DNA from 2 places in the Marinobacter sp. L-13 genome. Region 2 is predicted to be linked to the other one. Evidence: predicted binding sites of a transcription regulator. Region 2 holds the regulator's gene; the other holds the start of a gene.
What was found. Region 2 encodes sigma-54, which starts transcription at its own class of promoters, with help from an activator protein. Its sites were predicted from a motif close to ANTGGCATNNANNTTGCTNT; they were not measured.
Positions count from the first base shown of each region.

Region 1 (4,371 bases), on a different contig from region 2:
ATGACACACAAGCCACAAATAAAAATCCCCGCCACGTACATGCGTGGCGGCACCAGCAAAGGCGTGTTCTTCCGGCTGAAGGATTTGCCGGAAGCCTGCCAGAGCCCGGGCGAAGCCCGGGACAAACTGTTATTGCGGGTGATCGGCAGCCCCGACCCCTACCAGAAGCAAATCGACGGTATGGGCGGCGCCACCTCCAGCACCAGCAAAACCGTGATCCTGGCAGAGCCCACTCAGCCGGATCACGATGTCGATTACCTGTTCGGCCAGGTTTCCATCGACAAGCCGTTTGTGGACTGGAGCGGTAACTGCGGCAACCTCACCGCCGCCGTAGGCGCTTTCGCCATCAACAGCGGCTTCGTTGCCAAAGAGCGGATTCCGGAGAACGGCACCTGCACCGTCCGCATCTGGCAGGCCAACATCAAGAAAACCATCGTCGCCCACGTGCCCATCACCAACGGTGAAGTCCAGGAAACCGGTGATTTCGAGCTCGACGGCGTCACCTTCCCGGCCGCCGAAGTGCAGGTGGAATTCATGGACCCGGCTGACGGCGAAGGCTCCATGTTCCCCACCGGCAACCTGGTGGACGACCTTGAAGTGCCGGGCGTAGGCACCCTGAAAGCCACCATGATCAATGCTGGCATCCCCACGATCTTCGTGAACGCCGAAGACATTGGTTACAAAGGCACGGAGCTGCAGGACGACATCAACTCCGATCCGAAAGCCCTGGCAATGTTTGAAACCATCCGGGCCCATGGCGCGGTGAAGATGGGGTTGATCCAGAACATCGAAGAAGCGGCCAATCGCCAGCACACCCCGAAAGTGGCCTTCGTAGCGAAGCCTTCGGATTACGTGTCATCAAGCGGCAAAAACATCGGGGCAGGGGATGTGGATGTCCTGGTTCGTGCTCTGTCCATGGGCAAGCTCCACCACGCTATGATGGGCACGGCTGCAGTGGCGATTGCCACGGCATCGGCGGTTCCCGGAACCCTGGTGAATCTGGCTGCAGGTGGTGGCGACCGAACCCATGTGACCTTTGGTCACCCCTCAGGTACTTTGCGTGTGGGGGCGGAAGCGAAGGAAGTGGATGGTCAGTGGACCGCAACCAAAGCCATTATGAGCCGCAGTGCGCGGGTTGTGATGGAGGGTTGGGTTAGGGTGCCTGGGGATAGCTTTTAAGAGCCAGGGCATGAGTTAAAAAGTCTCGAAGCCGGAGTTCGAAAGCTCCGGTTTTGTTTTTCTAAAGAACTTAACGATAATTTCGTGATCAGTGCTAAGTCTTCCATTTGAGGTTTACGGTGAAGTATCGGGAATTGCTTGAGATGGTTCAGGATGCACGCGACATTCAAGACGCCGATGCAGCTCTCGCGGCCCTTTCAACCGGAGAGGATGAGGCTATTCCCGCATCGGTCGTGGCGCGCCTACTGGCAGGTGATGAACATCCGCTGAAGGTCTGGAGGGAGTATCGCGGCTACACCCAAGAATCAATTGCCAAAGAAGCTGGGATAGGAAAATCGTACGTGTCTCAAATCGAGGCGGGATCTAAAACGGTGTCGACAAAAGTACTTGGAGCAATTGCGAAAGCCCTTCAAGTTGATCTCGACGATTTGTTGGAGTGATTTTGGTTATAGAGTCGACCATACGAAGGGCAGGCCTGCAACTAAGACCTTTATGACCCGCAGTGTGCGGGTATTGAGGGGAGGTTGGGTTAGGGTGCCTTAGGTAAAAAAAAAACCGGGGCATTCGGGCCCCGGTTCTCTATAACTACCCGAGAATTCAGGCCTTGCGGCGTTTCACGCCAAGTCCGAGCAAACCCAAACCTAGCAGTGCGAGTGTGCTTGGCTCTGGCACTTCGGTGACCTCACCTGAATACAAAAGGCCGAATGGGTTCGACTTTGTGTCGGTACCCGAGCCTACCTGGTAGGAAACCATTGACAGAGTGTAAGTTCCGGCGGCCAAAGAAGTAGCGAAATTAAAGCCCTCGTCAACTTCGCATCCAATGGGTCCATCGGCGCAAGTGGACTGGGTGAAGTTGGCAGCTTTCACCATTTCGCCATTCAGCAACAGATCAGAAGTGTCGTCAGTCCAGATCCAGAAATCCAGAAGTCCGCTGGTCCCAAGGGTAAATGTTTCAGTGACGGTCATGATTGATTGTTTACCATCGGGATTCTCGGCGCTGCCTGCTCTGGGAGCAAGAACATCTCCACCATATCCAGTGTCCGCATAAGATACCCAAACCGAGCCTTCATAAGGTGAGTTTTCTGGAGCCCATTGCGGATGGGGGTCGACTTCCTGAAGCGAGCAGGAGTCGCCAGCGTTAGCACCAAAGGCATCGCCCAGAGCGCAACTTGCGGTGCCACCACCGGAAAGAATTGGCAAGGCAAGGGTCGAAGCGGAAAATCCCATACCTATGAGTAGTGCAAAAATACCTGTTGTTTTGTTCATTCGAATTCTCCATGTGAATTGCACGAAGTGATCGATTCGCACTTCCAAAAGAAATAACGCGAGTTTCGTGCCAGAAATAGACGGTGCCGCTATTTCAGTGTGTTAGGGAGAAGAGGTTAGGGTTTGGAGAGGGTTCTGTAAATTATTTGGACAGTTTGCGTGTCCGTGCATCATTCCTTAACTATCTAACCGTGTGCGTCTGAACATCCACATGAATTGTGAATTTAAATCTCCAATATTTAGGGGTTTATTCTCCTGGTTTGGATTTTGTTTTGTAAACGCTCTAAAGAATTGCGGCTTTGCACAATAGACTAGTCTTATAGGAAAGCATTTCAGGAGCAGAACCATGAGCACCAATGTCGACCAGAATCAGCGCCCCGAATACGACAATGTCATCCAGCAGATTGCGGATTACACTCTGAACTACCAGATCACCAGCGAGGAAGCCTGGAACACAGCCCGCTACTGCTTGATGGATACTCTCGGGTGCGGCCTTCTGGCGCTGCGTTTCCCCGAGTGTATAAAACATCTCGGCCCAATTGTTGAGGGAACAACCGTCCCCCATGGCGCCCGCGTACCAGGGACTTCCTTCCGGCTGGATCCGGTAAAGGCAGCTTGGGATATTGGCTGTATCGTCCGCTGGCTGGACTACAACGATACCTGGCTAGCGGCTGAGTGGGGACACCCATCAGACAACCTTGGCGCCATACTGGCCGTTGCAGACCATCTCTCGCAAAAACAGGTTGCCGAAGGCAAAGAGCCTCTAACCATGCGTAGCGTTCTGGAAGCCATGATCATGGCCCACGAAATCCAGGGCGTTGTGGCACTCGAGAACTCGTTCAACCGGGTAGGGCTTGATCACGTGGTACTGGTAAAAGTCGCGTCTGCGGCGGTTTCGGCAAAACTGATGGGGGCCAACCGCGAGCAGATGCTCTCTGCATTGTCCCACGCCTGGGTGGACGGACAGTCGCTCAGGACATACCGCCATGCCCCCAACGCAGGCTCCAGAAAATCCTGGGCTGCCGGCGACGCCACATCGCGGGCGGTGAGGCTTGCTGATATCGCTATGCGTGGAGAGATGGGTATCCCCAGCGCGTTAACGGCGCCGCAGTGGGGCTTCTATGACGTACTGTTCAGCAAGACCAACAAGGATCAAAAGCTGAAGCCTGAGGGCAAGCGTCAGTTTTCTTTACCACAGGAATTTGGCTCCTACGTCATGGAAAACATCCTGTTCAAGATTTCCTTCCCCGCCGAATTCCACGCACAGACGGCTGCTGAGGCTGCAGTAACGCTTCACCCCGAGGTGAAAGAACGGCTCGATGAAATCGACAAAATTGTCATCACTACCCACGAATCCGCGATCCGCATAATCTCCAAGGTCGGAAAACTGGCAAACGCGGCTGACCGGGATCATTGCCTCCAGTACATGACAGCCATTCCTCTGATTTTCGGTACTCTCATCGCAGAACACTATGAAGACTCTTTTCACGAGGCGCACCCGATCATCGATACCCTACGGGACAAAATGGAGATCGTGGAAGATGAGCGCTATACCCGGGAATACCTGGAGGATGATAAGCGTTCGATAGCCAATGCGGTTCAGGTATTTTTTAGCGATGGCAGCAGCACCGAAAAAGTGGCCGTTGAGTATCCGATTGGCCATCGCAGGCGCAGAAACGAGGGAATGCCATTGCTGTTAGATAAATTTCGCCACAACCTCACTACCCGTTTCCCGTCTCAGCGATGCGACCAGATAAGTGCCCTATGCAAGGATCAGCAAGGCCTGGAAGCAACTGCAGTACAGAATTTTGTTTCACTTTTTACAATTTAGTGAGGGTGGACAGGCCAACTGTCAGGAGTTTTTACACAACGTTAAGCTCATTGGCTTGTTTGTGTTTTAACTAGTTGAAATTACGGGGCTAAAAA
Region 1 is NZ_JBSXNQ010000063.1:31,745-36,115, forward strand. It holds gene acnD (Fe/S-dependent 2-methylisocitrate dehydratase AcnD) at 1-4, shown strand, start outside; gene prpF (2-methylaconitate cis-trans isomerase PrpF) at 1-1,179, shown strand; gene AC13DD_RS15910 (helix-turn-helix domain-containing protein) at 1,323-1,619, shown strand; gene AC13DD_RS15915 (PEP-CTERM sorting domain-containing protein) at 1,777-2,445, opposite strand; gene prpD (2-methylcitrate dehydratase) at 2,792-4,276, shown strand.
Region 1: the regulator sigma-54 is predicted to act here: its motif matches at 2,501-2,520, upstream of AC13DD_RS15915 (PEP-CTERM sorting domain-containing protein).

Region 2 (4,371 bases):
CACACATACACCGACCGGTGCTGGCCGCCGGTACAGCCAATGGAAATGGTCATATAGCTGCGGTTACTGTCTGCAAAGGAGGGCAGCCAGGTATCCAGAAATGATTTCAGGTCCTCGATCATCTTCCGGCTTGCCGGTTCTTTTTCCAGAAACTCGATAACCGGCTGATCCGTCCCGACATACTTGCGGAGGCTGGTATCCCAGTAGGGGTTGGGCAGGCAGCGGACATCGAAAACGTAGTCGGAATCCAGCGGCACGCCGTGTTTGAAGCCGAATGACTGAAACAGGAGAGCCAGTTCCTGATCTTTTCGACCGACCACGCGCTGCTTGACCATGTCCCGCAGCTCGTACATGGACATGCCGGTGGTATTTACGTAAAGATCGGAAAGCTTGGAGAGGGGCTCCAGCAGTTTCTTCTCGCTGGTAATGGCTTCCCGGAGAGAGGTCCTGTCGTCACTCAACGGATGCTTTCTGCGGGTGGCGTGAAAACGCTGCAGAAGCGACTGCTCGTCGGCGTCCAGGAAGATGATTTCAACGGTAACCCCGGTTTCCTGGAGGCGCCGGTAGATCTCCTCGAAATTGGCCAGCTCGCCGGAAAGGTTCCGCGCATCGATACTGACGGCCATCTTGCCCAGTCGACCAGGCCTGGTCTGGCTGGCGGCTTCCCGTGTGAGGGGGAAGAGCAGGCCAATAGGAAGATTGTCGATGCAATAAAACCCGAGGTCCTCCAGCACATGAAGTGCGGTACTCTTGCCCGAACCGGACCTGCCACTGACGATAATCAGCTTCATGACCACCTTACCTCCACTGCAGTGAATATCAGCCGCCTGAGGCGGTCATGCGCTGGTACAGCGTGCTGGCGTCCTCGGATTGCCGGAGGCGATCACAGAACGACCGCTCATTGAACTTTTCAGCCAGTTGGCTGAGCAGCTCCAGGTGTTCGCTCGTTGCTTCCTTCGGGACGATCAGGGCGAAAATCAGATCCACCGGCTGATTGTCGATAGCATCGAATTCGACGCTTTCTTCCAGCGTCATCAGCACGCCCACCACGTGATCAAGTCCTTCCAGACGGCAGTGGGGAATGGCGATTCCCTGGCCAATGCCGGTGCTGCCCAGGCGCTCGCGGGAAATCAGGTTGTTGAAGAGCTGGGTCTCGCTGAGCGTGTTGTCCTGATGGTTTATCTGCTCGGCAATAAACTCCAGGGCCCGTTTCTTGCTGGACGCAGCTACCCTGCAGAGGGTGAGCTCCGGAGCAAGAATGTTCTCTATGGTCAGGGATGTGTCGCTCATGGATCGACTGCGTTTCCGTTAAAAAAAAGGCTGCGACACGTTACTCATGTCGCAGCTCGATTAGATGAATTGCATGAAAACAGTCAGTTAGCGAGAGCCGTTTCCGTGCATCCGGTCTACATTCTTTTCCTTGTGCTTGAGGATCTGACGGTCAAGCTTGTCGATCAGGGCATCGATGGCTGCGTACATATCCTCATTTTCTGCCTTTGCGTGAATCTCACCACCAACCACATGCAACGTGGCTTCCGCAATCTGGCGCACCTTTTCCACTTCCAGGGTCACCTGGCAGTTACTGATGTGGTCAAAGTGACGCTCGAGCTTCTCGAACTTCTCTGAAACATAATCCTTCAGTGCGGGAGTCAGTTCTACGTGATGGCCTGAAATATTGAGTTGCATAGGCGTCTCCTGTTGTCATCGTGCCGGCTCCCGGGAGCCGGTCTGGGTGCTGGCGCATTATGCGCCGGCGAATACGGTGTTGCGTCCCGGCCCCCGGGTATTCAGACCAGCCGCTTGCGCTCGTTGGACGGCGGAATGTGCATGGCCTCCCGGTACTTGGCAACGGTGCGTCGCGCAACCTTGATACCCTGTTCCCCTAGCATGGCTGCAATTTTGCTGTCGCTCAACGGCTTTTTGGGCGTTTCCGCCGCAATCAGCTTCTTGATCATCGCGCGTATGGCCGTGGAGGAGCATTCTCCACCCTCGTCAGTGCTGACATGGCTGGAGAAGAAGTACTTCAGCTCGAAAATGCCACGGGGGGTATGCATGTATTTCTGGGTGGTTACCCGTGAAATGGTCGATTCATGCATCTCTACCGCCTGGGCGATGTCTGAAAGAATCAACGGTTTCATGGCTTCTTCACCGTGATCCAGGAATCCCTGCTGGTGCTCGACAATACGGGTCGCGACTTTCAGCAAGGTCTCATTGCGGCTCTGCAGGCTCTTGATGAACCACTTGGCCTCCTGCAACTGGTCGCGCAGGTAGGTGTTGTCTGCGCTGCTGTCCGCACGCCTTATAAGTGAAGCATAGCTGGCATTGACCCGGATGCGCGGTGCAATTTCAGGATTCAGCTCAACACGCCAGCGGCCATTGTGTTTGCGAACGATCACGTCCGGAATCACATAATCGGGTTCGGCCCGGTCAATGACATCGCCCGGCCGCGGATTCAGGCCGGTGATCAGCGCCAGGACATCCCGCAACTGGTCTTCTTTCAGGCGGCTGCGGCGCAGCAACTGGGCGTAATCGCGGTTGCCCAGCAGGTTGATGTAATGGGTAATTACAAGGCGTGCCTGGGCCAGCCAGGGTGTTTCCGGCGGCAGCTGGTTGAGCTGGATCAGCAGGCATTCCTGTAGGTCCCGGGCAAACACGCCGGGCGGATCAAAGTGTTGCAGGCGGTGAAGCACGGCTTCCACTTCATCCAGTTCAAGGGGGTCTTCATCGTTCTCATCCAGCAGTCCGGCGTGGATTTCCTCCAGCGGGCTGGTGATATAGCCCCGTTCGTCCACTGCATCCATCAGGGCATGGGCAATGGCCTGGTCCCGTTCACTGAGGGGCGTCAGATTGAGCTGCCATTCCAGGTGATCCTGAAGCGTTTCGGTCGGGGAATTACGGGTTTCGAAATCGTGATCGTTTTCGTCGTCGTTGCGGGCTGCCGGCGCTGGTGCGGACTGGTAGATGTCGTCCCAGGCGGTATCAACCGGCAGATCGTCCGGAATGTTGTCAGGAATCTCGTTCTCCGAGGACCAGTCCGGGCCGTTCTCGGATTCATCCCAGTCGCTGGCCGGTTCCGGGGCAGCTTCAGCGGCGGACTCGGTGGCGTTGGCCTCGCGCTCGTCGTTTTCGCTGGCTGCGTCGGTCTGGTCATCGTCCTCGGAGGTCTCCAGCATGGGGTTGGATTCCAGTGCCTGCTGGATTTCCTGCTGGAGGTCGAGAGTGGAGAGCTGGAGAAGCCGGATCGCCTGTTGCAGCTGGGGCGTCATGGTCAGGCTTTGACCCAGCTTTAACTGTAAGGAGGCTTTCATAACCATGGTTCAGGATCCGTCACTCATCAGCGCGTTGTGTCATAAGTCGTGAAAAAATCTTTATATGCCGGTTACTTGCCGTGATTTTAATTTACCCTAGCAAGTTCTTTGCCGAGTTTACTTGCTACAGATCATCAAAACAATCAGCCATTGGGTGTCAGAGTCTGAATTCGTCGCCGAGATAGACTTCCTTGACCTGCTGGTTGGCCAGGATGGCGTCGGCATTGCCGGAGGCGATGATGTGGCCGCCGGAAACAATGTAGGCATTCTCGCAGATGTCCAGGGTCTCACGCACGTTGTGGTCGGTGATCAAAACGCCAATGCCTTTGTCCCGAAGGTGCCGGATGATGTGTTTGATGTCGCTGACGGATATAGGGTCAACGCCGGCGAAGGGCTCATCCAGCAGGATGAAAGCCGGCTCCATGGCCAGGGCCCGGGCAATTTCCACCCGTCGCCGCTCACCACCGGACAGGGCCATACCAACGCTGTCCCGGATATGGGTGATGTGGAATTCCTCCAGCAGCTCCTCGAGCTTTTTCTGCCGGTCTGCCTTGCTCAGGCCCTGCCGCGTCTCGAGGATCGCCATGATGTTGTCGCGCACAGACAGTTTGCGGAAAACCGAGGCTTCCTGTGGCAGGTAGCCGATGCCCTGGCGGGCCCGACCATGCATGGGCAGGGGGGTGATATCCCGGCTGTCGATCGTTATCCGCCCGTGATCGGCAGGAACCAGCCCAACGATCATATAGAAGCAGGTGGTTTTCCCGGCACCGTTGGGACCAAGCAGCCCGACAATTTCCCCACTGCGGATTTCCAGGGAAACGTCGATCACCACTTTTTTCTGTTTGTAACTCTTTGCCAGGTTACTGGCTCTCAGAACTGCCATCGGATCCCTGTCTGTCTGTACTGCGTGGCTGAATCACCATCTCTACCCGGCCGCTGCCCTCGCCGGTGTCTGCGCCGCCCTCAGCGGTGACAACCCGGCCGACGGTATCATAATGAATGACATCACCCCGGAACAGGTTGCCATTCTGCTCGATGACTGCTTCCCGTTCAAAGGTCAGCT
Region 2 is NZ_JBSXNQ010000055.1:241,992-246,362, reverse strand. It holds gene rapZ (RNase adapter RapZ) at 1-791, opposite strand, end outside; gene ptsN (PTS IIA-like nitrogen regulatory protein PtsN) at 820-1,290, opposite strand; gene hpf (ribosome hibernation promoting factor) at 1,378-1,686, opposite strand; gene AC13DD_RS11800 (RNA polymerase factor sigma-54) at 1,788-3,314, opposite strand; gene lptB (LPS export ABC transporter ATP-binding protein) at 3,466-4,191, opposite strand; gene lptA (lipopolysaccharide transport periplasmic protein LptA) at 4,169-4,371, opposite strand, start outside.